DNA from 3 places in the Mesorhizobium sp. M0051 genome. Region 3 is predicted to be linked to each of the others. Evidence: riboswitches for the same ligand, from Rfam matches in the RefSeq annotation. Region 3 holds a riboswitch; each other region holds the start of a gene.
What was found. Region 3 has a riboswitch for thiamine pyrophosphate ahead of NKJ90_RS11050 (YkoF family thiamine/hydroxymethylpyrimidine-binding protein). Riboswitches for the same ligand answer to the same signal wherever they lie in the genome.
Positions count from the first base shown of each region.

Region 1: another riboswitch for thiamine pyrophosphate. It lies ahead of thiB (thiamine ABC transporter substrate binding subunit); the one in region 3 lies ahead of NKJ90_RS11050 (YkoF family thiamine/hydroxymethylpyrimidine-binding protein).
Region 2: another riboswitch for thiamine pyrophosphate. It lies ahead of thiC (phosphomethylpyrimidine synthase ThiC); the one in region 3 lies ahead of NKJ90_RS11050 (YkoF family thiamine/hydroxymethylpyrimidine-binding protein).

Region 1 covers NZ_JAMYUT010000015.1:27,882-37,609, forward strand. The annotation lists gene NKJ90_RS16965 (amino acid ABC transporter substrate-binding protein) at 1-702, opposite strand, end outside; gene NKJ90_RS16970 (RNA polymerase factor sigma-32) at 1,030-1,893, shown strand; gene NKJ90_RS16975 (M48 family metalloprotease) at 1,934-3,403, opposite strand; gene thiQ (thiamine ABC transporter ATP-binding protein) at 3,661-4,437, opposite strand; gene thiP (thiamine/thiamine pyrophosphate ABC transporter permease) at 4,430-6,049, opposite strand; gene thiB (thiamine ABC transporter substrate binding subunit) at 6,286-7,284, opposite strand; TPP riboswitch at 7,328-7,442, opposite strand; gene NKJ90_RS16995 (thiamine diphosphokinase) at 7,530-8,174, shown strand; gene NKJ90_RS17000 (ABC-F family ATP-binding cassette domain-containing protein) at 8,176-9,728, shown strand, end outside.
Region 2 covers NZ_JAMYUT010000033.1:37,944-47,671, forward strand. The annotation lists gene NKJ90_RS27350 (hydroxymethylpyrimidine/phosphomethylpyrimidine kinase) at 1-482, opposite strand, end outside; gene NKJ90_RS27355 (thiamine phosphate synthase) at 473-1,078, opposite strand; gene NKJ90_RS27360 (thiazole synthase) at 1,075-1,848, opposite strand; gene thiS (sulfur carrier protein ThiS) at 1,852-2,049, opposite strand; gene thiO (glycine oxidase ThiO) at 2,018-3,019, opposite strand; gene thiC (phosphomethylpyrimidine synthase ThiC) at 3,016-4,851, opposite strand; TPP riboswitch at 4,956-5,072, opposite strand; gene pmtA (phospholipid N-methyltransferase PmtA) at 5,255-5,851, opposite strand; gene NKJ90_RS27385 (DUF309 domain-containing protein) at 6,011-6,550, shown strand; gene NKJ90_RS27390 (MFS transporter) at 6,760-8,415, opposite strand; gene NKJ90_RS27395 (hypothetical protein) at 8,733-9,005, shown strand; gene NKJ90_RS27400 (NAD-dependent succinate-semialdehyde dehydrogenase) at 9,221-9,728, opposite strand, start outside.
Region 3 covers NZ_JAMYUT010000008.1:161,436-171,163, forward strand. The annotation lists gene NKJ90_RS11010 (glycoside hydrolase family 108 protein) at 1-34, shown strand, start outside; gene NKJ90_RS11015 (hypothetical protein) at 34-252, shown strand; gene NKJ90_RS11020 (hypothetical protein) at 254-481, shown strand; gene NKJ90_RS11025 (hypothetical protein) at 651-974, shown strand; gene NKJ90_RS11030 (hypothetical protein) at 1,178-1,885, opposite strand; gene NKJ90_RS11035 (glycosyltransferase family 39 protein) at 2,187-3,623, shown strand; gene msrA (peptide-methionine (S)-S-oxide reductase MsrA) at 3,755-4,273, shown strand; gene NKJ90_RS11045 (hypothetical protein) at 4,556-4,891, opposite strand; TPP riboswitch at 5,109-5,222, shown strand; gene NKJ90_RS11050 (YkoF family thiamine/hydroxymethylpyrimidine-binding protein) at 5,213-5,821, shown strand; gene NKJ90_RS11055 (ABC transporter permease) at 5,928-6,665, shown strand; partial or broken gene NKJ90_RS11060 (ABC transporter ATP-binding protein) at 6,662-7,398, shown strand; gene NKJ90_RS11065 (ABC transporter substrate-binding protein) at 7,420-8,442, shown strand; gene NKJ90_RS11070 (hypothetical protein) at 8,548-9,327, opposite strand; gene NKJ90_RS11075 (tetratricopeptide repeat protein) at 9,351-9,728, opposite strand, start outside.

The DNA of each region.
Region 1 (9,728 bases), on a different contig from region 3:
CAGCGCCTTGTTGATCGCCGCAACAAGTTCCGGATCGCCCTTGCGCACGATGACGCCGGAATAGTCAGCGTTTTCTTCTTGCGCGGCAATCTTCACATTGGCGTCGGGCTTGTGCTTCTTGAAGTCGAGGAACGACAGGCTGTCATTGATGGTGGCGTCGGCACGGCCGGTTAAAAGCAGCTGGATCGACTGGTCGAAGCCATCGGTGCCGACCAATTCGGCGCCGTTCGCCTCGGCCAGCTTGCCGAAATTCGAGGTCAGCGACTGCGCCGACTTCTTGCCCTTGAGATCGGCGAACGTCTTGATGTCGGTGTTGTCGCCGCGCACGATCAGCACTGCTTTGGAGGCGATGTAGGGATCGGAGAAGGCGTACTTGGCCTTGCGGGCATCGGTGATGCCGACTTCATTGATGACGGCGTCATAGCGATTGGCGTCGAGGCCGGCGATCAGCCCGTCCCACTTGCCTTCGAGGAACTCGGCCTTGACGCCGAGCTTGTCGGCGATCGCCTTGGCGATTTCGACATCGAAGCCGACCAGGGCGCCGGAAGTGTCATGATAGGTGAATGGCGCATAGGTGCCTTCCGTGCCGACCTTGATGACCCCGGCCTGCTTGATCTGGTCGAGATTGGCGCCGGCATTGCCTGCGGTGACAGCCAGAGCCTGCAGCGTTCCGGCGATAATGAGCGACTTCAGCCATTTCATTTTTCTGTGATCCCGTCCTTGGCCGGATATCCGGCATTGTGTGAGCGCTGGAAACTGCCAGATGCGAGGTGAGAAAATAAGGAACCGGATTTCGTAAATCACACGTTTTTGAAATTGGATTCTCCAAATGGCGTTTCTTGGCGGCAATCGAGGCCGTCACCGGTCCTGCAGACATCGTTCAAGCAACCTGATCCGCCCGGCAACAACCAGGGAACCTTTCCGGCGTACCGCACGTTCTGGCAGTTCTAGGGCACGACGCCGCTATTTCAACCGGGCGCCAGCCAAGTTTGCAAAGTCATCCGCATCGCCTGAGCCAGGGAGCGCCTCATGATGGAAGACACGGCAGGACGGATCATGGTCCGCGCGGCAATGAAGGCTCCCTACCTCGAACGTGATGAAGAGCATCGGCTGGCATTGCTCTGGAAAGAGGACAACGACCAGAACGCATTGCACAGCATCACCGTCGCCCATATGCGGCTGGTCATTTCCATGGCCTCGAAATTCCGCCACTACGGCCTGCCGCTCGGCGATCTGATCCAGGAGGGCCACGTCGGCCTGCTTGAAGCCGCAGCCCGCTTCGAGCCGGAGCGCGAGGTGCGGTTTTCGACCTACGCGACGTGGTGGATCCGCGCCTCGATGCAGGACTACATCCTGCGCAACTGGTCGATTGTGCGCGGCGGCACCAGTTCGGCGCAAAAAGCGCTGTTCTTCAACTTGCGGCGCCTGCGCGCCCGGCTGGCGAATGGCGCCGAGCCGCTGTCGAACGCGACCCTATACCGCGAAGTGTCGGAGACACTCGGCGTCTCCGAAGCCGATGTGGCGATGATGGATTCGCGCCTGTCGGCACCCGATTCCTCGCTCAACATGCCGGTTGCCGATGATGCGGGTTCGACCGAGCGCATGGATTTCCTGGTCTCCGACGATCCGCTGCCCGACGAGATCGTCGGAGACAAGATCGATGTCGCGCGCCGCTCGCTATGGCTGAGGGAGGCGCTGCGCGCGCTCAACGCACGGGAGCTGAGGATCATCGAGGAGCGCCGGCTGAATGACGAGGGCGCGACACTCGAAGCGCTCGGCGAGACGCTCGGCATTTCCAAGGAACGTGTCCGCCAGATCGAGGCCCGCGCCATGGAAAAGCTCAAGGTGGCGTTGGTGAAGCAGAACCCGGAGTTCATGGCGACTGCCGCCTGATCTGTAACAGACGTTCAGCAAATGAATTCGCAGCGAGCTCTTATTTGTCGGTGACGATCTTGACCTTGTCGCCGGCAGAAACCGCGGCGCCCGGCGACAGCGCATTGAGCACGCGGAACAGGTCGAGCTTGCGATCGACGCCAACCATCTGAGCCGAAAGCGAACCCATCGTCTGCCCTGGCTGGACGGTGACGACGCGGATATGCAGTGGCTTCAACGCGGCCTTTTCGGCAGCACTCAGGATACGGAAAGATCCGCTGACCGAACGCGCGACCGCATCCAGCGAGGTGCTGGCCGAAGGTGCCGCAGTCAACAGCCGGTAGACCTGACCGCCGGCACGGATCACGGCAATGTCGAACTGCCATCCTTCGGCGCCGGCATGCGCCGTCGCCGCCTCGTTGCCGTTGATCGTCTCCTGCTTGACGCTGCTGTCGTCGAGGCCGGCCACCCAGCCGCTGCGGATATAGTCGGTCAGCGCGCGGTTCTTGTCGATCGAGACGCCGTCGAAGCGGATCGCCATATCGCCGGGACCGGTTGCCGTCACCGCGGCCGCCGAATTGTCGATGATGAAACCCTGCGGCACCGAGAAGGACACGCCGAGGCCCGGATGCAGGAAGGTTTCGCCGCGCACATAGCCTTCTTCAGGCGTGTCGCCATAAAGCAGGCCGTCTATGCCGGCGAGGAAGGAATCGCGGTCGCGCGAGCCGACGCCCGGCGCGCCGAACTGGCGGGCATGGCGCTGCGCCAGATCGATGCGCTGCGGCGTGTTGGGGTGCGTGGCCAGGAAGTCGAGGCTGGCATCGGTGGCGCCGCTGATCGAACGAAAGTCCGTATAGGCCGACATCGACTGCAGGAAGCGGCCGGCGGCGAAAGGATCGTAGCCGGCTTCGCCGATCGATTTGATGCCGATGGCGTCGGCTTCCAGCTCTTGGTTGCGGGAGAATTGCGCCAGCCTCAGCTTGCCGCGGATCAGCGCCGCCTTGGCGGTCGGGCTGTCGCCCAGCACATCGGAAACCACTTTCGTCGCCAGGCCCTCCTCGGCCTCCAGCTGCTGGCGCTGCAGGCCGTGATTGGCGGTGACGTGGCCCATTTCATGGGCGATGACAGCGGCAAGCTCAGCCGAATCATTGGCCAGCGCCAGCAGGCCCCGGGTGATGTAGAGATAGCCGCCGGGCAGCGCGAAGGCGTTGACGTTGGGCGAATTCAGGATGGTGATGCGATAGGTCTGCGTCGGGTTGGCAGACACCACCGTCAGATTGCCGACCACCTTGGCGACCATGCGCTCGAGCTTGGGGTCGGAATATTCGCCGCCATAAGTCGCCAGGATGCGCGGGTGCTGCGCTTTGGCCAGTTCGGCGAGCTTGTTGTTGGCGCCAACGTTGTCGACCGTGATCGGCTTGTCGGAAGGCTGGAAGCCGGACTCCTGTACTTCCGGCGGCATGAACATCTGGCAGCTCGCCAGCGCCACGGCAAAACCGGCCAGCGCAAGAAAACGCGCCAGCGGATTCATTCGTAGTCTATCAACGCCGATCGCCAGAACGGTTTCCTTTCGGGTCCCGGCGCATAACCACGAAAACCGGGGGCGATCTTCGGAACACGTCATGCGCTATCTTAAACTGCTGCAGCATCCGTTGCACGTCCCTCGGGCGGGCGGCGGATGCTGCAGGCAAATCACGTCCTGTGCCGGACCAGCAGGTCGGACCTAGCCACACTCCTCCAGTCATGGCAAGCAAGCGCCACATCGCCTGGAGCCGGTTTGACCGTAAATTATGTCCGCTTCCGGGCAATATCTCGTGATAAACCGCCACTCTCGCCGATATAGCGCCGGAACACTTCGGGACCAGCCCCAGTGAAGAAATCATCTGCCTTGCCGATTGCCGCGACCATCCCATTGTCGAGAAACACCATGTGCTCGCCGATACGGCGAGCGTCTTCAGGCTGGTGGGTGACAAACAGCACCGTCATGCCACGCTCGGCATGAACGGCGGCGACCATATCCAGCATATCGTCGCGCAAAGCGGGCCCGAGCGACGCGAAGGGTTCATCGAGCAGCAGCACCGGCCGGTCGCGCACCAGAACGCGGGCCAATGCGACGCGCTGGCGTTCCCCACCCGAAAGTTCGCGTGGCAGGCGTTTTTCCTTGCCCCCGAGACCGGTACGTATAAGTGCCTCGGCGATCGCGGCGCGGTCCGCCTCGGTCAGCCGCAAGGCTGGCGAGCGGCCGAGCCCGACATTCTGCTCGACGGAAAGATGGGCGAAGAGATTGTTCTCCTGGAACACCATCGATACCGGCCGCGCCGAGGCCGGGTCGGCGCTAACGTCGGCGCCGCCGATCAGCACGCGGCCCGACTGTGGCATCTCGAAGCCGGCGACCAGATTGAGCAGGGTCGACTTGCCCGACCCGCTCGGCCCCATGATGGCGGTGATCTTCGACGTGGCGAACTCGACGTCGAAGACGAGCGGCATCTCGCCATAGCTGAACGACACCCTGTCCAGCCGCACCGGCGCGCCTTTTTCAAGCCGGCTGGCCTTTCCATCAACCATCCCGGACCCTCTCCCTTCCCAGCCAGTGCGCCGCCACGATCAGCGCGAGGCAGACGAGGCCCAGCAGCAGTGCCAGGCCGGCGGCATCCGCGGTGCGGTAGCTGCCCATGCGCGCCAGGAGAAGGTAGGGCAATGTCTGCACGGAATCACTGCCGAACAAGGCAATGACGCCGAGGTCGCCGAGCGAAAGGGCCATGGCGAAAGCGAAGGCGGTGGCGAGCGGCCGCCGCAGGGACGGCCAGTCGACCAGAACCAACCGGTTCCAGCCCGTAATGCCGAGCTGTGCGCAGAGCCGTTCGTGACGCTCGCTTGCCGCATCGTAGGCGGGACGGACGGCGCGCAGGGCGAACGGCATCGCCATCACCGCGTTGACGGCGACGACCATGACCGGGGCGATGGCGAAGACATCGCCGAAATGGCGCAGCAACAAGAACCAGCCGGCGCCGATGACGATCGGCGGCACGACCAGGACAAAGCCGGCGCCTGTATCCGTGACATGCTCAAGCGTTGTCCGGGGGCCAGCCCGGCGGTTCAACGCCAGTGCCCTCCGCGCCATGGTCAGCGCCAGCGACAGCATCACCGAGAGCAGTGCAGACAGCAAGGCCAGCACCGCACTGGTCAGAATAGCCTGTCGGACAGTGGCCTCACCGGCAAGCCGGCCGAGGTCGGCACTCAAACCCGCCGTCACCGTCGCCGCCATCGGCCCGACGACGAACAGCAGCGCCAAGACGATGAGCATGGCGTTCAGCCAGCTCTCGCTCTTGTTGACGGAGAGATAGCGGCGTTGGGCAACCGGCAGGTTGGTGTCGCCGACCACATTGGCGCCAAGCCGGGTCAGGGCCAGCACCACGATAAAGGTCAGGACGATCTGCAGCAGCGTCAGCGTCACCGCCCGCGCTGGATCGAAATCGAAGCGCAGCGCCTGGTAGATGCCGACCTCCAACGTCGTCGCGGCCGGCCCGCCGCCGAGCGTCAGCACGATCGTGAAGGATGTGATGCAGAGCATGAAGATAAGTCCGGCGACACCTGGCAATGCGGCACGCAGAGTTGGCCATTCGATCAGCCTGAACGCCGGGCGAGACGTCATGCCGAGCTGGCTCGCCAGCCGCCATTGGTCGGCTGGTATGGTCTGCAGCGCCTCGAGGAACAGCCTTGTCGCCAGCGGCAGGTTGAAGAAGACATGGGCGACGAGAATGCCCGACAGGCCGTAGATGCCCGGCCAGCTTCCACCGCCGATCACCGTGAGCAAGCCTGCGAAATAGCCGGCGCGGCCATAAAGCGCCAGCACGCCGAGTGCCGCGACGATGGCCGGCAGCGCTAACGGTACGGCGAACAGTTGCAGGATGAAGGCGCGGCCGAAGAAGCGTGGGTGCCGCGACATGGCGCGCGCGACGAACAGCGCAGGCACGACGGAGAGCAGCGTCGACAGTGCCGCTTGCCAGAGCGTGAAGCGCACGACGCGCAGGAGATAGGAATCGAAGGCTGCCCAGGCACCCGAGATGTCGTGGCCGCCTTCGAAAAGCAGGCCGGCAAATGCGCCGCCGATGAGCAGCGCGATGGCGGCGAGCGCCAGGATGCCGGTGGTGATGCGGGGGTCAGGCGCGCGTTGCACGCTGGGCCACCTGACTTGAGGTTCTTAGCGAGGATTGCGCTCCGTCGCGCCCCCCTCTGTCCTGCCGGACATCTCCCCCTCTAGGGGGGAGATTAGCCGTTACCCATGCCTTCGCCAACCTCCGACGTTGCCGGGGGCGAGCCGCCAGCAAAGCAGCTGATCTCCCCCCTTGAGGGGGAGATGGCCGGTAGGCCAGAGGGGGGTGGCTTGGCGCAAACATCCGATGTGGCTGAGCCCTACTTGCTCATCGCCGTCAGCCACTCATCCACCCAGGCCTTGCGGTTGGCGGCGACCTGCTCGGGGCTGAACAACAATGTCTTGGTCGGCTTGACCAGTTTGTCGAAGGCCGGGTTGAGCGGCTTGCCGGTCTTCCCGGCCGGGAACATCCAGTTGGTTTCTGGGATGGCATCCTGGAATTTCGGCCCTGTCATGAAGGCCATGAACTTTGCCGCCAGCGGGTTCTTGGCCCCTGTCGTGGTGATGCCCGCGACCTCGATCTGCAGATATTCGCCCTCCTCGAAAGAGGCAGCCTGGTAGCGCTCTGTCTTTTCGGCGACCATGTGGTAGGCCGGCGAGGTCGTGTAGGACAGCACCATCGGCGCTTCGCCCTTGGTAAACAGGCCGTAGGCCTCGCTCCAGCCCGGCGTCACCGTCAGCACCTTCGCCTTGAGCTTGGCCCAGGCCTCCGGCGCCTTGTCGCCATAGACAGACTTGACCCACAACAGCAGGCCAAGGCCCGGTGTCGAGGTGCGCGGATCCTGGATGACGATCTTGTCGTCGGCGCTGCCGTCGACCAGTTCCTTCAGGCTTTTCGGCGGGCTCTTCAGCTTCTCGGTGTCGTAGACGACAGCGAAATAGCCGTAATCGAAGGGGACAAAAGTGTCGTCGCTCCAGCCGCCTGGCACAGAGACGTCCGCCACCGCGCCATGCGGTGCGAACAGGCCGGTGGCCTTGGCGTCGGCGGTCAGATTGGTGTCGAGGCCGAGCACGATATCAGCCTTGGTCGATGCGCCTTCCAGCCTGACGCGGTTGAGCAGCGCGACGCCGTCGGCGACCGAGACGAACTCGACATCGCAACCGCATTCGGCCTCGAATTCCTTCTTCACCACGGGACCCGGACCCCAGTCGGCGGTGAAGCTTTCATAGGTGTAGACGGTGAGTTTGTCCTTGGCCAAGGCCGGTCCGGACAAGACCAAGGTCATGGCTGAGACAAGAGCGTATAAGAGCGTGCGCATCGGCGCCTCCTTCGTTCGAATTGAAAGGAATTGAGGCGTCGGACTGTCCGAAACGTCTAATCCCTCCGCCGGTACAAACCGGATCAGGTTCAGCGGGTTGGCGAGACTGCCTCTCAGCCAGTCCGCGAAGATCGCGTCCGGCACCCCGTTAGAGCGTTTCGACACATAGGCCGGGCCGATCCTCCACGCAAGTGGGAGTTTGCCGCCTTCCGTTTCCGGTGCCAGGCTGGTAAGGGCCACACGATATGAGCACATTCACCATCCTGCTTGGCGGCGATCTCATCCGCACGCCACGGCTCGACCGCCAGGTCGAAGGCTCCCGCGTGATTGCCGCCGACGCCGGCATCGGCCATGCGCGGCTGCTCAGCCTTGTCCCGGAACTATGGGTGGGGGATTTCGATTCCGTGCCGGCCAATCTGCCGGACGATCTCGCGACTGTCCCCCGCCGGACTTTCCCGGCCGAAAAGGACAAGACCGATGGCGAACTGGCCATCGCCGCCGCACTGGAGCTCGGTGCGACCAGCCTGGTGCTCGCCGGCGCCTTCGGCGGCAAGCGCGCCGACCACGCCTTCCTGCATCTGGCGCTGGCCCTGCGGCTGGCCGAGGCCAGGACGGATGTGCTTTTGACCAGCGGCGCCCAGGAGGGCGTCCCCCTGCTCCACGGCAAGGCTGGCTTCGACTATGCCGACGGCACGTTGTTTTCGGTGCTCGGCTTTTCCCAACTCGCCGGCCTGACCGTCACCGGCGCCAAATGGCCGCTGAACCACGTCGGGGTGGCGTTTGGCTCGTCGCTGACCATTTCCAATGAGGTCAGGGGCCGCCTCGAAATCGCGCTGGGCCACGGCCGCGCGATACTGCTCGCCCATCCCTATCCCTTGCCTGAAAGCTGATATGGCCCCGCCCCTTCTCAATCTCGACGGTATAAAACTGACCTTCGGCGGCGCGCCGCTGCTCGATGGTGCCGCCTTGACGGCGTCGGCAGGCGACAAGATCGCGCTGGTCGGCCGCAACGGGTCGGGCAAGTCGACGCTGCTGAAGATAGCCGCCGGCCTGATCGAGCCGCAGGACGGCGAGGTGTTCCGCCAGCCTTCGGCGACCATACGCTATTTGCCGCAGATGCCCGACATGGAGGGTTTTGCCAGTGTTCGGGCGTATGTCGAGGCCGGACTTGGCCCCGCCGACGACCCGTACCGCGCCAGCTATCTGATGGAGCATCTCGGCTTGTCTGGCGAGGAGCGGCCCAACGACCTATCCGGCGGCGAGGCGAGGCGCGCCGCCCTTGCCCGCGTCATGGCGCCCGAACCCGACATCCTGCTGCTCGATGAGCCGACCAACCATCTCGATCTATCCGTGATCGAATGGCTGGAGGAGGAGCTTGTCCGCACCTCGTCGGCACTGATCGTCATCTCGCACGACCGCCGCTTTCTCGAGCGTGTATCGCGCGTCACGGTCTGGCTCGATCGCGGCCAGACCCGCAGGTTGGACAAGGGCTTTGGCCATTTCGAGGAATGGCGCGACCTGGTGCTGGAGGAAGAAGAGCGCGAGCAGCACAAGCTTGGCCGCCAGATCGTGCGTGAGGAGCACTGGCTGCGCTACGGCGTGACGGCGCGGCGCAAGCGCAACATGCGCCGGTTGGGCGAATTGCAGACCATGCGCCAACGTTTTCGCGGGCATCGCGGCGCCGAAGGATCGGCCACCATGGTGGCCAGCGATGCCGCAGAATCCGGCAAGCTGGTGATCGAGGCCAAGAATATCGAGAAGAGCTTTGGCGATCTCACCGTGGTCAAGGGGTTTTCGACTCGCATCCAGCGCGGCGATCGGGTCGGCCTGGTCGGGCCGAACGGTGCCGGCAAGACGACGCTGCTGAAGATGCTGACCGGCGAGATGAAGCCCGATGCCGGTTCGGTGCGGCTCGGCACCAATCTGGAAATCGCCACGCTCGACCAGAAGCGCGAGGCGGTCGACCCGCAGGAGACCTTGGCGCAGTATCTCACCGACGGACGCGGCGAAAACCTCGTCATCAATGGCGAGCAGCGCCATGTCGTCTCGTACATGAAGGATTTCCTGTTCAAGCCGGAGCAGGCGCGCACGCCGGTGCGAGAACTGTCCGGCGGCGAGCGAGCGCGGCTCTTGCTGGCCCGCGTGCTGGCCCGGCCGGCAAACCTTCTGGTTCTCGATGAGCCGACCAACGATCTCGACATGGAGACGCTGGAGCTTCTGCAGGAACTGGTCGCCGGGTTTGCCGGAACGGTCATCCTGGTCAGCCACGACCGTGATTTCCTCGACCGCACCGTGACCAGCCTGATCGCGCCGGATGGCGACGGCCGCTGGATCGAATATGCCGGCGGTTATTCCGACATGCTGGCGCAGCGCGGCGGCACCAGGCTGGACGACCGCAAGGCACGGGCGAAGGCCGAAAACGGTGAAGCGCCCGCACCAGGCAA
Region 2 (9,728 bases), on a different contig from region 3:
GCGCCGTCTTCATCAACCGCTGGCTCTAAGCCAACAAGAAGCGCCAGCTCGATGAGATTGGGTGTGACGAGGCGGCAAAGGGGCATCAGGTCGCGTTTCATGGCGGCGATGGCGCCGGCTTCCAGCAGCGCCCGGCCTGACGTCGAGGCCAGCACCGGGTCGAGTACTGCCGGCACCTGTGGATTTTCGCGCAGCACAGCGACAACGGCTACGACGATCTCGGCCGTTGCAAGCATGCCGATCTTGATTGCCGCCACCTTGTTGGCCTGCAGCGCGGCGCGCATTTGATTGGCCACAAGATCGGGCTGCGAAGGATGGATTTTCATCACGGCTTCGTGCGTCTGCACCGTCAGCGCTGTGACAGCCAGGCAGGTGCGGACGCCAATGGAAGAGATCGTCTCGATATCGCGTGCAATTCCAGCCCCACCGCTGGAGTCAGATCCGCCGACCACGAGCACATGCGGTTCTCGCCTCAGCGCCATGGCTTTGTCTTTTCGATCCATTCTCGCGTGCGCGCTTCGGGATCGGCATTCAACGTGATGTCGGTGACCACCGCCGCGCTGTCCGCACCAGCCGCGAAAACACCGTCGAGCCGATCGGGGTTGAGGCCGCCAATGGCGACCAATGGGATCGGCGCCACCCGATGCTTCCACTCGCTGATCCGTTCGAGCCCTTGCGGCGACCATTTCATCTGCTTCAGGATGGTGGGATAGATGGGGCCGAGCGCGATATAGTCGGGCTCGGCAGAGACGGCCGTTTCCAGTTCGAGATGATCGTGCGTGGAAAGCCCGAGCTTCAATCCGGCGTACTTAATCGCCAGCAGGTCGGCCGCAGCCAAATCCTCTTGGCCGAGATGGACGAAGTCGCAGCCTTCCTCGATTGCCGTGCGCCAATAGTCGTTGACGATCAGTTGGCAACCATGGACCGCGCAGACGTCGTTCGCGCGGCGGATTTCCGACCGCAGCGTGGTCTCGTCCCTATCCTTGATGCGCAACTGAACCAGCTTGACGCCGAGCGGGACCAGCCGCTCGACCCAGTCAGCGCTGTCGACGATCAGGTAGAAGGGATCGAGCTTCATGAAAATACTGCCCTGCCGATGGTCGGTGTCGATGGCACGGCGACGTCGCGGGGTTCGAGCATTCCGGAGCTGAAAGCTTCACGACCGGCCTCGACCGCTTTGCCGAACGCGCGCGCCATGCCGACCGGATCGGCCGCCTTGGCGACCGCCGTGTTCAGGAGAGCGGCGTCAAAGCCGAGTTCCATGACGGTGGCCGCGTGCGACGGCCGCCCGAGCCCAGCATCCACGATCAGTGGAACGCCGGGGAAATGTGCGCGCATCGAGCGCAGCGCCGGAATGTTGATCGGCCCGAGGGCGGAACCGATCGGTGCACACCACGGCATCAGAACCTGGCAGCCCGCCTCCAGCAGTCGCTCGGCGACGACAAGATCGTCGGTGGTATAGGGGAATACATCAAAACCGTCCTCGCACAGGATGCGGGCGGCTTCGACCAGACCGAACACGTCCGGCTGCAGCGTGTCGTGGTTGCCGATCACTTCGAGCTTGATCCAGGTCGTACCGAAGACTTCGCGCGCCATGTTCGCGGTCGTGACCGCTTCCTTGACGGAGTGGCAGCCAGCAGTGTTGGGCAGGATTCTGACACCAAGCGAGCGGATCACCGACCAGAATTCTTCGCCAGCCCTGCCGCCTGCCATTTCACGGCGCAACGAGACGGTCACCACCGCCGTGCCCGATGCCCTGACTGCATAGGCAAGGATGGCCGGCGAAGGATATTGAGCCGTGCCAAGAAGCAGGCGCGACGGAAGCTCGGCTCCATAAAGCTCGATCATGGCCTAGCCGCCCTGCATGGGCGAGAGGATTTCAATCCGGTCGCCGTCGTTCAACTGGAATTCCGCCCGGTTGGATTTGTGCACGAGGTCGTTGTTGACGGCGGTCGCGAGCCAATCGCCCTCATAGTCAAGCGCGGCAAGCAGCGCCTCCAGCGTTGTGGCGGCAACCTCATGCGCTTCGCCGTTGACCATCAGTTTCATGAGCAAGCTCCTTGGTTCTGTCTTGACTGAAAACCAGGTCGGCAGCCTGGCGCGCCATGGCGGGAGCCAGGAGAAAACCGTGACGATAGAGCCCGTTGATCGCGATGATTTCCCCCTTGGTTTCGACGCGCGGCAAATTGTCGGGAAAGGCTGGGCGGACGCCGACACCGGTTTCAACGATCTCCGCCTCGCCAAAGGCCGGGTGGAGGGCATAGGCGGTACCCAGCAGTTCCATCATCGAACGCGCCGTAACCGGTCCGACGGACCGGCTTTCAATCATCGTCGCACCAATCATGAAACGGTGGTCGGTGCGCGGCACGGCATAGAGTGGAAAGCGCGGATGCAGCAGCCTGACCGGGCGCGACAGCGAGATGTCAGGGGTGCGCAGGATCAGCATTTCGCCGCGAACGCCACGCAACCTGTCATCGGCGGCTGCCATTCCCGTGCAATCGATCTGACGATCGAAACCAAAAACATGCTGGGCGTCGGCGCCGAAGCGGAACTCGACACCCATGGCCGCGAGCTTGTCATGAAGTGCTGCCATCGCCTGGCGCGGATCAAGATGGCCCTCAGCGGGGAAGAGCAATCCGCGGCGGAAGCGGCCGGCTAGGTCGGGCTCCAGCAAGGCAATTTCACTTTCCTCGACACGCCGATAGCCCGTCGTGCGGCTGGCGAACCGGTCGAGCTCGCCCGCATCGCGCGGCGCGGCCACGACGAGTGTTCCCCGTCGTGCTACCAAGCCGGGCGTTGCGGCGTCCCACCAGTCGGCGGCGTCGCGTCCGAGATCCAGCACCGGCTGCTCGGCGCTTTCACGCTCGCACCATGGCGCCAACATGCCACCGGCGAACCACGACGCATTGCCCCCAAGGGCAGGCCTTGTCTCGGCAACGGTAACCGCGACGCCGCGTGCGGCGAACTCGAAGGCGGCGGTGAGGCCGGCAACGCCCGCCCCTTTGACCAAGACCTTCATGATGGCTCACGTGGCTGAGGTATGAGCGGTGCGCCGGTCTCGTCCGCCGGCAGGTAGAGATCACCGCCCTCGCGGTATTTCGCCGCCATCGCCGCCATGCCCTCTTTCTGTGCCTCGGCGCGGATGTCGTGAGAGATGCGCATGGAGCAGAATTTCGGTCCGCACATCGAGCAGAAATGCGCCACCTTGTGCGCCTCCTTGGGCAAGGTCTGGTCGTGGAAGGACCGCGCGGTTTCCGGGTCGAGCGACAGGTTGAACTGGTCCTCCCAGCGGAACTCGAAGCGCGCGCGGGAAAGCGCATCATCCCTGACTTTCGCTGCCGGATGGCCCTTCGCCAGGTCGGCGGCGTGGGCGGCTATCTTGTAGGTGATCACGCCGATCTTGACGTCGTTGCGATCGGGAAGGCCGAGATGCTCCTTGGGCGTGACGTAGCAGAGCATGGCGGTGCCGAACCAGCCGATCATCGCGGCGCCGATGCCTGAGGTGATGTGGTCGTAGCCCGGCGCGATGTCGGTCGTCAGCGGTCCAAGCGTATAGAACGGCGCCTCGCCGCAGACAGCGAGCTGCTTGTCCATGTTCGCCTTGATCTTGTGCATCGGCACGTGGCCGGGGCCCTCGATCATCACCTGGCAATCCTTCGCCCAGGCGATCTTCGTCAGCTCGCCAAGCGTTTCCAGCTCGGCGAATTGCGCCGCGTCGTTGGCATCGGCGATGGAGCCTGGACGAAGGCCGTCGCCGAGCGAGAAGGAGACGTCGTAGGCTCTGGCGATGTCGCAGATCTCCGCGAAGTGCTCGTAGAGGAAGCTTTCCCGGTGATGGTGCAGGCACCATTTGGCCATGATCGAGCCGCCGCGCGAGACGATACCCGTCACCCGGTCGACGGTCAGCGGGATGTAATGCAGCCGCACGCCGGCGTGGATGGTGAAATAGTCGACGCCTTGCTCGGCCTGTTCGATCAGCGTGTCGCGGTAGACCTCCCAGGTCAGATCCTCGGCAATGCCGCCGACCTTTTCGAGCGCCTGGTAGAGCGGCACCGTGCCGATCGGCACCGGCGCGTTGCGCACGATCCAGTCGCGGATGTTGTGGATGTTGCGGCCGGTCGACAGGTCCATCACCGTATCGGCGCCCCAGCGGATCGCCCACACCATCTTTTCGACCTCTTCCGCCATCGACGATGTGACGGCGGAGTTACCGATATTGGCGTTGATCTTGACCAGGAAATTGCGGCCGATGATCATTGGCTCGCTCTCGGGATGGTTGATGTTGACGGGAATGATCGCCCGTCCGCGCGCCACCTCGTCACGGACGAATTCGGGCGTGACGAAATCGGGCAGCATCGCGCCGAAGGCCTCGCCGTCGCGCTCAAGCTTGCCGCGCAGGATCTCGCGACCAAGGTTCTCGCGGATGGCGACGAACTCCATTTCGGGTGTGATGATGCCGGCGCGCGCATAGGCAAGCTGCGTCACCGCCTTGCCTGCTTTGGCCCTGAGCGGTCGGTGGCGGATGGGAAATTCCGGCGTCAGGCGTTCGCCCGTCGCGAATCCATTATCTTCCGGCCGGACATGGCGGCCGTCACAGCCCTCGACATCGCCGCGCGCCAAAATCCATTCGTGTCGAAGCCGGGCCAGGCCTTTTTCGATGCTGGTTTCGACAGCCGGGTCGGTATAGGGGCCCGACGGATCGTAGACGGTAACGGGCGGCTCGCCGGCTGTCGGATGGACGGAGATTTCGCGCATCGGCACCCTGATCTGTGGGTGGAGAGCGCCCGGCTTGTGGATCTTACGCGAGGCAGGCAGCGGTCCCGTCGACACGGCGGGGGTGAGGGCATTCATCTTTAGGCTCCTTTGCTCATGCATTGGAGACCCAGTTCTGTGCCGGAAGGATGAAAAAGACGCTTCTGTGGACCTGCCGAAACAGGACCTCGGGCGTGAACTCCCGCAGAGCGCTTGCACCGTCCCTACGCCAGTATGAACTGGATCAGGTTCAACGGGTCACTGCGCCGCGAAAGCCAGCAGTATCTCAGCCCCTTGCCGGGACTCCCCTGGTGAATGCCTCAAGTTGAACGGGCCGGCGCGGCTTTGTCAAGCGCATTTGGCCCGCCCACTGTCAAATCAAACCAGGACCGCTTCGTCTTCTTGGCAGTCTGGCATCTGCCCCTGCTCTGTCCACATCCTGTTTGGGTGGAAGGCCACCACCCAGCGGAACCCTCAGAGAAGGAAAACCGTCCAGATTTGGCTAGACTGCTCGACGATAAGTCCAGAGCTGTGCCGGCGGTATGTTGCGGACGACGAAGTCATAGTGGGAAACCACGTAACGGTCTGGCATCTTGATCACCGGCGACAGAGGTCCATACGTGATCTGAATTAGAGGCCGGCCGGCAGGAATACGGCCAACCAGATCCTCAACCAGCGCGACACGCTGTTGCATTGGAAAGCTCAACAGCGGGACTGCACTTATAACACAATCGAACTGTTCACCTTTGCGCTCACCCAGAGCTTCGTCCAGCGCAAATGCGTCGCCCAATCTGAAGTCCACATTCGGGAAGCGTTGCACCAGGCCGTCGTAGAAAATCCTGGAATATTCGACTGAAACCAGCTGGTGCGGCTTGATTCCCCTAGCCAGGATCGCCTTTGTGATGACACCGGTTCCCGCGCCAAGCTCCAGAATCGGCAATCCTGACCGTGGGTTCACCACGCTTGCCATCCGGCGTGCCGCATAAACCGAAGTGGGAATAAGGGCTCCCACGCCCTTCTTGTCCTTCTGCCAGCCTTTGAAGAATTGGACTTCTTCCTCAAACCTTTTGCCGAGCCGCTCCTTCAGTCGCAAAATCATATCTTCTCCCTGCGTCAGCCGCTTACCCAACGTCATGAATTTGGCAAAGCGCGTTTTGGCCAATCTCGCCACCCTTTACAAGCCCGTTAAGACTGCTTGCCTGTCACGACGCGGTCAGCATGAATTGCCCCTCAACGCACTTTCATGTTTGCTGGGCCTATGTTTCGCCCTCGCCTGCTGCCCGAAAAAAAGTTCCCGAGCTATGCGTATCTGCCCGGCAAATATCCGCATCCGGTGCGCGATCCCTTGGGCCACAGTTACCGATCAGATCCGGTGACCGTCGCCGTTGGCGAAGCGCTCGGCTCAGATGTGTTTCGATGGGGAATCGACCTTTTCAATCACGGCTACTACTGGGAAGCCCATGAAGCCTGGGAGCCTCTCTGGCAGGCTTCGAAACAAAGTGCTCAGCACCGCCTGTTCTTCAAGGGGCTGATCCTGTTGGCGGCGGCCGGCGTGAAGATCCGTGAGGGAAAGCGGGTCGCTGCGGCGCGCCATGCGACAAGAGCTGCAGGGCTTTTTCGTCAGGTGGTGAGAGTGCCGGGCGGCCTGTTTGAGAAAGCACTGGGAATGACACCTGCCGCGCTCGCTGAACATGCCCAAGCGATCGTAGCTTACCCGGTTGTTCTGCGGGAGCCAAAGCCTGCCCAGCCTGAACCTGTCTTTGATTTCATACTCGCACCAGTATCCGAGAGCGTTTGATCGGCAATTCAGTGGCCCAAGCTAACTTTGTCAGCAGGAAACGGGGCCTTTGAAAACCGCTCACCACCCGCATGCGTCACAAACAATAAGAGTGCAGTAGTGTTTTATAGGCAACTCGCGGCCGCTTCGATGTCGATGGTCTTGAGGGTCGGGGGCTGACCAGTCGCGCTCGTAGCCAATCGATTGATGACAGAGATGCCGGCCAGGCTTCAATGACGGGGATGGCGAAAAGCTGAGTGCTCGGGCTTGCGGGCCGAGCTTGTCGGCCGCTCGATGGAAAGTGTCATTTGAGGTGGGGTCTCGGCCGCGTGCAGCTGAAAGACACGCTCGTCCAGTTCCTTGTCCACTTCCGTCAGACGATGATTGAGGCGAAGGTAGTCCGTCCAGGTCGGCGTGCGGAACGTTTCTGTCCAATGCATAGGCTTCTGCAGGTTCCGCTGGAGCGTCCAGTTCCGAGCACCGACGCGGCTGTGTACATGGCGCCGCTGCCGCATGAGGTCGAGGAAGGCCTCGAGATTTCTCTCGGCTATCAGATATTCGATCTTGACCACGATCGGGCCGCTCCTCGGCTTCAAGTTGAGAGAGACAGCTGGGGCATCGAATTCCTCCAAGGGATCGGGCTCGGAGTCGCGGCGCTCTCGAAGAGGAAAGAGAACGCCGGCTGCAGCGACGATCAACAGGGCTCCAGCGGAGCCCTCCAGTGCCCAGGTCAGCGAATGGTTTTCGGCCACCGTGCCCCACACCCAGCTGCCGAGCGCGATGCCGCCGTCTATCAAAGCATAGTAGATCGAGATGGTGCGCCCCACGACCCAGCGCGGGCTCGCCAGCTGCACGCTCACACCAACCCCGGACCAGGCGGTCACCCAGCCCGCGCCGCCCAAGGCGAGTGCAATTGCCGCCACGGCAATCGAAGATGTCAGTGCCAGGGAGAGAGAACACGCCGCACAGGCGACGCAGGAGAGCCTCATCAGCCGCTCCTGCGACAAGCTCCGTCTGAACAGGCTGTTGGAGAGGCCGGCGAAGACGGCACCGGTCCCGAAGCCGGCCATGAGCGCGCCATAGGCAAGCGGGCCTCCTCCCAGCTGGTCGCGGACAACCACCGGCAGCAGCGCAAGTATGGCGATGCTCGCCAAGCCAAAGAGGGTTCCGCGCGCGATCGCTGCCTTGATCTCCGATGACATCGCCGTGAAGCGCAGCCCGTCATAAATTGCCGTCCTCATCGACTCGCGTGGAAGAGGGGAAGAACGAACCTTCCACTTGCAGCGCCAAATAGTGGCCAAGGGTACGAAATAGGTGAGCGTGGTCAGGGCGAATGCCGCCATGAGGCCAAATGAGGCAACCACAATGCCGCCGAGCGCCGGGCCAACAGTCCGGACGGTGTTGAAGCCGACAGAAAGCAGGGTGACGGCAGCGGGAACATCGCGTCGATCCACGATATCGCCAACCGACGCTTGCCAGGCCGGATCATTGAGAGCACCGCCGCTTGCGATCAAGAAGCTGAAGCCGAGGATCATCCACGGACTGACAAAGCCCAGCGCCACGGACGCCGTCAGCATCGCGGACGCAATCACCATAAGGCACCGACCGGCGAACATGACCCGGCGCCGGCTGAAATTGTCGGCGAGAGCCCCGGCGAACACGGACAAGACGAAGGCGGGCAGGTTCGATGAAGCCTGCACCAGCGCAACCATCAGATCGGAAGTCGAGATCGTTGCCATCAGCCAGCTGATGGCGACAGTCTGCATCAACCAGCCGAGGCTTGAAACCTGCGTGGCGAGCCAGATCGAACGAAAGGTGGGCTGCAAAAGTGGCCCAAAGGTCGTTGGTGCAGCCAAATCTTCGTTTGATCCAGCCACCCTACTCATTTTGCGAACCTTTGCTTTCCGTTATTGCCATTTCCCATGTAATCTGGGCTGAACCGTGGCGGCTGGAAGAATAGAGAGGGACTGTTTGCCTCCGATGAGTGCGTCACAGTTTCCTAGGGATTGTGGGTCGCGGCACGCAGGCGTGGGCCGGGCCGCTCGCCTTCGAAGATTTCTGGGTCAGGCCTGATTTACTTGTCGCTTAACGCACCAGGCTTCATCAACGCCGATGCCTTTTCGCGAAACGCGACCCTATTCTTTCGTTGAAGACTCATTCATCAGCGGCGTTCGATGCGCTGGCTTAGGGAGAGTGAGGACGCTTGCAGATCTTCGACAGGATCGATTCACTGATAGGCGCAGACGATTGCCGGGCCGCGATCGAAGAGGCGCGCGCCTTGCTACTTCGATTGGAACAAAGGTCTGATGCGCTCACGCATGCGATAGACGACTTTCTGCTCGACCTGATAACGCTGGCTTTCATTGTTGAATGTTACGGACGCGGCTTTGAACTTTTGGCGCGAACGCTGGCCCGTAGAAGACTGGCAAAGGTCAGGCTTTTGTCGGAAGGGGTCGATTCCGCCAGAGAGAAATGACGCCCAAAGCTTGTTGCTAACCGGCTATCGCGCCGCGTTCCGCTACAGTGACGAAGGCAATTGACGACATTCGACGCCAAAAAAATAGACGGAAACCGGGGCCCTTTATGAGGCAGATTGGGTGTGGATTGTTCCGCGAATATGAAAACTGTGGGTCCATTCCGTGGCGTCCGGCCGACCGCTGGCCTTCATCGCGGCAGTCGCCGCCCGCTGCCTCAGATGCCGCCCATGCAGAGGTACTTCATTTCAAGATAGTCTTCGAGGCCGTGGCGGGAACCTTCCCGCCCGATGCCGGACTGTTTTATGCCACCGAAGGGCGCGGCTTCTGAGGACATTCGTCCCGTGTTGATCCCAACCATGCCGTATTCCAGGGCCTCCGCTACACGCCAGACACGCTTCAGGTTTGAAGCATAGAAATAGGCGGCAAGGCCGTAGATCGTGTCGTTGGCCTCACGCACGACCTGATCAGAATCGTCAAAGCAAATGATCGGCGCCAAGGGTCCAAAGGTCTCCTCTTGCGCCACGGTCATTTCCCTTGTGACGCCGCTGAGGACCGTCGGCTGGAAAAACGTGCCGTCGCTGCCGATGCGGCCGCCGCCACATCGGATCGCGCCACCTTTGGCCAAGGCATCGGCAATGTGAAGTTCGATCTTGGCCAGTGCGTGCCTGTCGATCAGCGGACCGATGGCGACACCTGGATCGAAGCCGTCGCCGACCGGAAGC
Region 3 (9,728 bases):
TCACCTCACCATTCTTTTCGGGAGCCTCTTTTGATGACATGGTTCAACACCAACGCCCTACACAATCTCCTCAACACGCTGATCGCCATCATCTGCGGCGGCGCCCTTGCCGGCTTCGACTGGACGATGTTCGGGGTGAGCGACCGCGCCGCGCTTCAGATCAGCGGCACTATCGCCCTTGCCAAGATAATCATCAACGCGGTGCGTGACGGTCCGCGCGGCATGATCGTGCCGCCGGCCAAGGAGACATGAGATGGGAACGCTCGCACTGCTTGGCCAGGTCTGGCCATATCTCCTTGCAACGGGTGCCGCGCTCGCGGGCCTGTGGACTGCCTACGCCAAGGGCAAGGCCAACCAGAAGGCCAGGCAAGATGCCGCCGACGCCGCGGCTCGCTCCGAAGCCCAGAAGATCGATGATGCCGTTGCCGGCCGGACGCCGGACGACAACCGGAGGAGGCTGGGCAAATGGTCAAAATCCTAGCGCTTTCCCTCACGCTGGCCGGCTGCACCACATCGGGCGGGTCATTCTGCGCGGCCGAGCATCCCATCCGGCCGACACAGGCAGAGGTGGCGACCCTATCCGACGCGTCGGCAGCGGCGATCCTGGCTCATAACGAAAAGGGTCAGAAGCTCTGTCGATGGAGGCCGTGATGCACGAAATTTTCGACCTGCTTGGCATCAAGGGACCGGTCGTGGCGGCTGGCCTTGCCGGCGGCGTTCTGCGCGCGCTCTCGCGGCATCGCTACAAATTGCGCGAAATGATAGCGTCGCCAATCTGTGGCGCCTTGGCGGCGGCATATCTGACGCTGCCGGCGGTGTCCTACGCCAGGATCACCGGCCTGCCGATGCCGGATCCCGTCGACGACACCACCACACTGGCAGCGGCCTTCCTGATCGGCGTCTGCGCCATGTGGATCTCGGACGTCCTGTTCGAGTTTGTCGCGAGGCGATTCAAGCCGCCGTCAGATGAGTAGCTGCCGGCTCCGGTCGGCGTTGTCTGTTGGCATCTGCTTGACAGCATGCCCGAGACACTTTCGGCATAGAGCCGCGCAGAAAGAGCCGCCAGACGCGGTATAGTCCTCATTCCACGACTGCCATTTTTGCCCGCCTCGGCTCGCGCCGGGGCGGGCCTTTTTGCGTTTCGGCCCGATGCAGCGGCGACTCGGATTGGCAAGCCTCAAGCCAGGATGTTGACCGCGCGTGCCGCGACCAGCGCGATGGTCAGCAGCGAGATCATGGATTCCGCCATCATCAACAGCTTGGCGCGCTGGGAGAGTGGCAACGTATCGGTGGGCGAAAACGCTGTCGCATTGGTGAAGGCAAGGAAGAAATAGTCGACGAAGCCGGGCAGCCAATCGCGAAGGTCACGGTCGTTCAGCGTCATCTGTGCGAACAGGAAGTCGGCCTGCGCGAGCTTGACGAGCCCGCAGGTCGGCGGTCCACCGCGATCGGTGCTCCAGAACCACAAGGCAAAGACGATGACGTTGGTGACCCATATGTTGAGCGCATCGATCAGCAGCGTCGTGCCGCTGTTGCCGGCATGGCCCTCCAGCAAGGCACGCACCAGCAAGAACAGCGAACCGCAATTCATGAGGCTGATGATGGCGGTCATGGCCAGCGCGGTTCTGCGGATCATGATGCGAAACTGGCCGATCGCGTGCCACTCGTGATCATCGATCGCCTTTCGGGTGGCGGCCTGTGTCCAGGCCGTGGCCACCGACAAGGGCAGCAGCAGGGCGGCCTCCAGCACCGGCGCCAGCCAGCGCGGCCCAAATGAGAGGTTGTTGATGACCAGAAGCTGCAGGCAGATGATAACCAGAACGGCCGCGCGCGCCATCCAGAAGTCGAGCGCACGGTAGTGGATGACGGCGTGGTGGTGGCGCATTGGGATCCGGATTTTTCAGGCTAGGTCAGCCGTGCAGTGCTATCGTGGCTGGAGAGAGGAGCGCCGATACTCCTGCTCGATAATGGTGCTGCAATGGCACATAGCTATACTTTTTTGTAAGCTTCGACGTTTGGGCTGTTCGTCAAACCGGACTATGTGATCTAAGCGCCGCATGGCGGGGATAGATGGATCCATGGACGACTGGGTGCCGGCGGGATTGGTTGCCGCCGGCGTCGATTCCCCATCGGTTTTGTCCAGTCTAATCCGTAATCCCTTGTATTTGCTGGCAATTTTGTGCCTGATGCAGATATTCTGCTGGACGGTGGCGCCCGCACTTGTCAACGTCTCACCGCCCAACGATGTCGTCGAAGGCTTCATGTGGGGCCGCGAATGGGTGCTGTTGAGCTACAAGCATCCACAGCTTCCCGCATGGCTGCTCGAGACCAGCCATCTTCTGACCGGATCGTTCCGCTGGCCGCAATATTTCCTGGCCCAGCTAACGATCTCGGCGACTTTCGTCCTGGTCTATCTGCTGGCCCGTGACCTGATAGGGCAGAAGCGTGCGCTGGCTGCCGTGCTTTTGATGCCGTCTCTCTATTTCTTCGGCTGGCCGACCCCGCAGTTCAATCATGACTACGCGCAGATGCCCTTCTGGGCCGCTATCTGCTGGCTGTTGTGGCGTGCAGGGCGTGGTGGTGGGCCGGGCTGGTGGCTTGCGCTCGGACTCGTATCGGGCGCCGGGCTCTACGCCAAGTTTTCCACCGCCCTGCTGTTGCTGTTCGGCGCGATTTGGCTGTTGTCCGACCCGCGGGCACGCAGTCGGCTCGCCACGCCTTGGCCATGGCTTGGCCTTGTGGTTTTCGTCGCTGTCGCCGCGCCGCTGGCCGTCGAACTCAACCGCGTCGATTTCCTGCCGCTGACCTATGCCGCCTGGCGCGATCAGTGGGTGCTGGCCCATCGCTCGCGCTTCTACTATATCGGCGTCCAGATGGCCGGGCTCTGCGGCTTTGTTCTGGTGCTGGCGATATCAGGGCTGCTGCGGCGCTCGGCGGCGCCGCAAGAGCCCGTTGGGCGCGGTATCCTCGTCTATCTCTTATGGATGGGGCTTGGCCCGGCGCTCCTCGTCATGGTGGCGTCCCTGTTCACAGGTGCAGGCGAGGCCTGGGGCGCGCCGATGTACAATCTTGCTGGCGTTGTGGCGCTTGCCTTGCTGGGCCACCGCCTCGGCACCGTCGAGATGCGAAAGCTGGCGATCTGCGCGTTCGTCTGCATCATCGGCATATCTGGTGCTTATGCGGGGATCCGCTGGACGAAATGCAATTTGCGTGGACGCATGGATGCCGTCTGCTGGCCGGCACAGAAGATATCGGATGAGGCCGAGGTCGTCTGGCACGCGGCCGCGCCCGGTCGGCTCGACATCGTCGGCGGCCATCCCCTTATCGCGTTGCTGGCGGGCCTCAACGCCTATGACAAGCCGTCGATCTTCACCGACCTGAACTTGCAGTATGCCCCCTGGATCACCAAGGAGCGGCTGCGCGACCACGGCATACTGCTGGTCTGGCCTGGGCGCGACGTGCCACCTCGACTGCAGGCGTGGGTGGGCAACGTCCCGGTCAAAACCGTTCTTTTCGACTGGTCGCTCAGGGCGCCGCCGGTGGTGGTCAGCTTTGCCGCCATTCCGCCCGGCGCGCCACAGTTGCCGAATGCGATCGACAGCCTCGGCCAAACGAGCAACTGAAGCAGGTCGGCGGTCCGCTGGACGGAGCAAGAGACAATGCCCATTTATGGGAGATCCAACTTGATTTTGCGCAATTCCAGACGGAAAATCGCTACACGCTTTTCCTGGAATTGCTTTTGAGGAGACGTGATATGGCGACTTCGACCGAACGTGCAGTTCTTGCCGGTGGCTGCTTCTGGGGCATGCAGGATCTGATACGGCGCTATCCCGGCGTCATCTCCACCCGTGTCGGCTATAGCGGCGGCGACGTGCCCAATGCCACCTATCGCAACCACGGCACCCACGCCGAAGCCATCGAGATCAATTTCGATCCGGCCATCATCAGCTATCGCACGCTGCTGGAGCGCTTTTTCCAGATCCATGATCCGACGACCCGCAACCGGCAGGGCAACGATGTCGGGCTGAGTTACCGCTCGGCGATCTATTACACCAGCGACGAACAGAAGCGCGTCGCCGAGGACACTATCGCCGATGTCGATGCCTCGGGTCTGTGGCCGGGCAAGGTCGTCACCGAAGTGGCGCCGGTCGGTCACTTCTGGGAAGCCGAGCCTGAGCATCAGGACTATCTGGAGAAATATCCCAACGGCTACACCTGCCACTTCGTCAGGCCGGGCTGGAAGCTGCCGGTTCGCGAAAAGGCTGTTTCGTAGACTTCACAACCGGCGACTGTGCCATGCATTGCCACCACAGGGCTCGCGGTCGGTGCGCCTTGTCGCCTTGGTGCAGCCGCCAGGGATGGCCAATGGGTTGCGGTCAACGGTCCTCTGGTCGTCTCCGGCGGCAATATGGCAATAGCCGCCCGCGGTGACGGTGCGCCGCACGCCTGCCTTGAACAGGCCGATAATGCCAACTTGGCGGAGTGCCCGGTTCCGCGGACGCCAAAAGAAGCCGCGGAGCATGCGCTCGCGGCTTCTTCGGTTGCCAGCAATGGCCTACTTACCGCAGTGGTTGTCATTGACCGTCGGCACAGAGGTGCCCGGCGAGGTGTGGGTGGCGTCAGGCTGCGCGCCCTGCGGGCCGGCCGGGCAATTTCGATCTGCGTTCGAATTCATGTCGCCGGGCATGCCGGTCGTGCTGTTGGTTATGCCGAGGTCGACAGTACCGGGCCTGACCGTATTCGGCGAAGCCGGGGTGTTCGGCTCCACAGTCACCGACTTCCCGCTGCCGGCGCCATCGCCACTTGCGTTATTGCTACCGGCACTTTGCGCCATGGCTGACATGGCCAGACCAATCGTGAGAGCCGAAGCTGCGAGGATTTTCATGAACATGGTTTGTCTCCATTTCTGTGAACTCGTCGCTTGTTTCTACGAAGGTGATCGCATTTGCGACTATGGGAACAACCGGTCGCGGCAGCGAAGGTTCCCGATAAAATTTCGCTCCAGAAACATCGGCGGCTTCGACTCAGGAACCACGCCTGGCGCAATGCTTTTTGGTGCAGCGCGCTGAAAAATGGCTTTCACTTCGGTTTGATTGGTGCTTTAACCCGCGCATCCACAGGGGTGCTCCGTACGGTCGGGGCTGAGACGGGGGCGGCAAGCCCACAGACCCTAAAAGCTGATCTGGGTAATACCAGCGGAGCGAGGCGGGCCATGTTTTCAGGCGCACAGATTTCCCTATATCCCATGGCCGACGATTTCGTCGGCGTCATCCTTGGCGCGCTGGGCGCGCTCGGTCCCTATCGCGACAAGCTCCGGATCGAGACCGACGACATCTCGACCCTGCTGGTTGGGCCACCCGAGGTGCTGTTTCCAGCCATGCGCGACCTCTTCGTGGCGGCGGCGCGCAGCGGTAAACATTGCGTGCTGTCAGCCACCATCTCACGCGGCTGCCCGGGCGAGCCGGACGATCCGATCTGCCGCTCCGATGCTCTTGGCGGACCTGTCGGGCCACTCGGCCCGCGCAGGGATGCGGCCATCGCGGCGGTGCGCGGCGCGGCTTCGACTGGCCAGCCGGCGGCAGCGCAGTTCTCGCTCTATGTGATGGGCACCGACGACCATATGGACGAGATCTACGGCTGCATCGATTTTCTCAAGCAGTCGGGCGTCTATGAGCGCTCCAAGCATTTCTGTACGAAATTGCGCGGTGATGCGGGCCCGATCTTTTCGGCGCTTGACGCGGCATTCTGCCGCTTCGGACCCGGTGCCGGCCACGTAACCCTTGACGTCACGGTTTCAGCCAACAGCCCGTCGGCCGTCTGAAACAGCCGCCGCCTATGCGCGGCCGTCAAAGGTTACCTGCCTGGTCCCATCCCCAGTTTCTTCGCGCCCGATCGCGAGCCTTCTTATCAAGGCGGTACCGGTGACGATGTCGGTCGGACTGCTCCTGCTGGCCTGGGAGCTTTATGCCACCTATTCCGGCATCAAGCCGACGACACTGCCGGCGCCGTCACGCGTCCTCGCGCAAGCGATGCTCAATCGCGAGGCGTTGGTCGACAACGCCATTCCGACCATCCGCGCCACGCTGCTTGGCTTTGCCTGTTCGCTCAGCGTCGCCTTTGCGCTATCGATACTGGTCGACTTTTTCCAGCCGCTGCGCCGCGCGCTGTTTCCCGTCTTCATCGTCAGCCAGACATTGCCGCTGGTGGCGATCGCGCCGCTGGTGGTGCTGTGGTTCGGCTTCGGACTGGCGCCCAAGATCATGCTGGTGGCGCTGGTCACCTTCTTTCCGATGCTGGTGGCATTGGTCGAGGGTTACGAGTCGACCGAGGCCGAGATCGGCCAGATGCTGCGCGCCATGGGGGCAGGGCGCTGGCGCGTCTTCGTGCTGGCACGGCTGCCTTCGGCGCTGCCTTACTTCTTTGCTGGCTTGAGGATCTCCATCACCTATGCCGTGGTCGGCGCTATCTTCGCCGAATATGCGGGTGCGGCGAAGGGCTTAGGCATCTATATGCTCAACGCCAAGAACAATTTCCGCCCCGACCTGGTGCTGGCCGCTGTCGGCGTCAGCGCAGCGCTTACACTTGTCCTGTTCGGCTTGACTGTACTGTTGCAGCGCCTTGCCATGCCTTGGGAGGGCAAGCAAACCGCAGGGAAGCGGCGATGAGCCGGCTCGAACTGCGGCATGTGCGCAAGGCGTTCGGTGGGCTCGACGTGCTGGCCGATATATCGCTGAGTGTCGGCGCTGGTGAGTTCGTCTCTGTGCTTGGGCCCTCGGGTGCCGGCAAGTCGACGCTGTTCCAGCTTCTGACCGGCGCCGAGCACGGCGAGGGCGAGATGTTGTTCGACGGCGCTCCCCTCGATGACCACGGCAGGCATTTCGCCTTCATGCCGCAACGCGACGCGCTGATGCCGTGGCGACGCATCCTCGACAACACGACGCTGGGGCTCGAAGTGCAGGGCATCGGGCGCAAGGCGGCGCGGGCACGTGTTGCGCCGCTGTTTGCCGAGTTCGGGCTTGCTGGCTTCGAGCGGCATTTTCCTGCTAACTGTCCGGCGGCATGCGCCAGCGTACGGCCCTGCTGCGCACGGTGGTGCAGGAGCGCGACATGCTTTTGCTCGACGAACCGTTCGGCGCGCTCTACGCGCTCACGCGCACCGCGATGCAGCGCTGGCTTGAGCGGATGTGGCGGGATCACCGCTGGACGGCGCTTCTGATCACCCATGATGTGCGCGAAGCCGTGTTCCTGTCCGACCGCATCTATGTGCTGTCGGCGCGCCCGGCCCGCATCGTGCGCGAAATCAAGGTGCCGCTGCCGCGACCGCGCAGCCTCGGCAGCGACGCTGCGCGCCAGGCTAGTGCGCTCGAGGCCGAGATCCTCGACATCATCCTCAACCCAACCCATCCAAAGGAAACGACCATGACTGACTTGACGCGCCGGCAGGCTCTGCTGCTGACCCTTGCCACCGGCCTTCCGCTGTTTGCCGGATCGGGGCGAGCCCGGGCACAATCGGCGGCGCAAAAGGTTACCGTCGCACTCGACTGGACGGTCAACACCAATCACATCGGCCTGTTCGTCGCCCGCGACAAGGGGTTCTATTCCGAAGCTGGACTCGAGGTCGGGATCCTGCCTTACAGCGATACCGGTGCTGGCACGCTGGTTGCCAACCGCGTCGCCGATTTCGGCATCAACGGCACCATCAGCCTGTTCACCCAAAAAGCCGCCGGGGCCGACCTGAAGGGCGTCTACGCGGTGGTGCAATCCGAAACCGGCCGCGTGGTTTTCAACGCGGCTCGCAGCGAGATCAAAAGGCCGCGGGATCTCGACGGCCTGATCTATGGCGGCTTCGGCAGCGCCTGGGAGAACGCACTGATCGGCACCATCATCCGTCACGACGGCGGCAAGGGCAATTTCGAGACGGTGACGCTCGGCACCTCAGCCTATGAGGCGCTGGCCAATGGTTCGGTCGATTTCACGCTCGAAGTCTCGACTTGGGAAGGCGTTGATGCCGAGTTGAAAGGTATCAAGCAGCGCAGTTTCGTCTATGCCGATTACGGCGTGCCCGATGAGCACACGACACTGATCTCTTCGAGCGAAGCCTATCTCGAGGCAAATCCGAAACCTGCTGCCGCCTTCGTCCAGGCAACGCGGCGCGGTTACCAGTTCGCGGTTGATCATCGCGAGGAGGCGGCAGCCCTATTGGTCGCCGCCAACAAGGATACGCTGACCAACCCGGCACTGATCGAAGCTTCACTGAAGATGCTGGTCGACGGCCATTATCTGCGGAGCCAAAGCGGCGCCATCGGGACGATGGATACGGCCAAGATGGAAGCGATCGGCGACTACCTCTTCGCGTCCGGAATCCTGCGCGATGCCAATGGCAAAGTTCTGACGCAACGCCCTGATTTCGCGAAGTATTTCAGCAATTCAGCTCTGGGGTAGGGAGCCAATCGGCTCTCGACCTTCGAGGAAATGGCTGGCCAGCCAAGAAGCTCACGAGGTGCGGCAGCTTTACGTCAGACCCACAGATCAGCAGACCCGACCGATTCAATTCCGGACGATCTCATAGAGCAGAGTGGTTTTGATGTGTCGCCCGGGTTCACCCTGCAGCGACAGGGCGGCTGCGTAGAGTTTTGCTACGGCTGGGCAGAGACCTTCGAATTCCCGGCTCATATTGGCAATGGCAGTCATCTCGGCGGGAGTGCCGCCAGCGTTGATGAAAGCGTCGGCCAGCAGCGACCAGTCTCCGTCGCTGGCAGCGGCGGCCGGCAGACTGCCATTCTTCGCTGCGCCGAAAGCGTGGAACAGGGTGGCGCCGACCTTGTCCATGTCGATCAGGAAATCCTGGTCCGGCGTGCCGAGTGCATCCGGCCCTTCACGAAGGTAGTTGTTGCAGATGGCAGCGGTTTCCCGCGCCATGACATGGTTGAGCATATCCGATTGTGCACGCAGCGCTTCGGCGGCTTTGCCGTCCGGAGCCGAGGACAGCAGGGATGCGTATCTTCGCCTGAGATCGGCGACAGCCATCCTGCTCGCATTTCGCACCTGATCGACATTTCCAAGTCTGGCCACGGCCGTGATTTTTTCCACGACGACGTCGTAGTCGTCTGGAAACTCCTGCTTGATTGCCTTGAAAATCTGGCTTCCTTGGCTTTCAATCTGTTCGCTTACCTGAGCTGTGGTCAGCATTTGTGGATCGGGCGAACCCGCCACTGTCTGGTAAAGATATTTGCCGCCGGCAAAGCCGAGCGCCCAGGGCAATACCTTTATCGCAACAAACGACAAAGCTGCGACCGCCGCCACGCTAAAGCCTTTCCAACGTCCCATCCACCGGCCCTCCCTGAACCTGTCTAGTTCGCGCCGAGGGTCCGCGCCTTCTTGCGGTCAGCTTCGGCGCGCTTGTGATTGTCCTTGGCCTCCCACGCAACGGGTTCGACTGGCCGGACCCTGTCGTCTGCGGCCTGTTCGTTGCAGGTACCTGTCCGTTTCGGATCGAGCTTGATTGCCTGTCTGCAGTCGGCAGCGGCAATCACGTAGTCTCCTACAGACGCCCTGGCCAGGGCGCGATCGTAATAGGCTTCGGCATTGTTGGGATCGAGCCCGATTACAAAGCTGAACGAGTCTATCGCGCCTCCGACATAGCCTTGAATCTGCTGGTTCAACCCCCGTTGCAGATTCCAGGCGATAGCCGCTGAATTGTCCTGCTGGGGAGCGGCCATAGATGCATC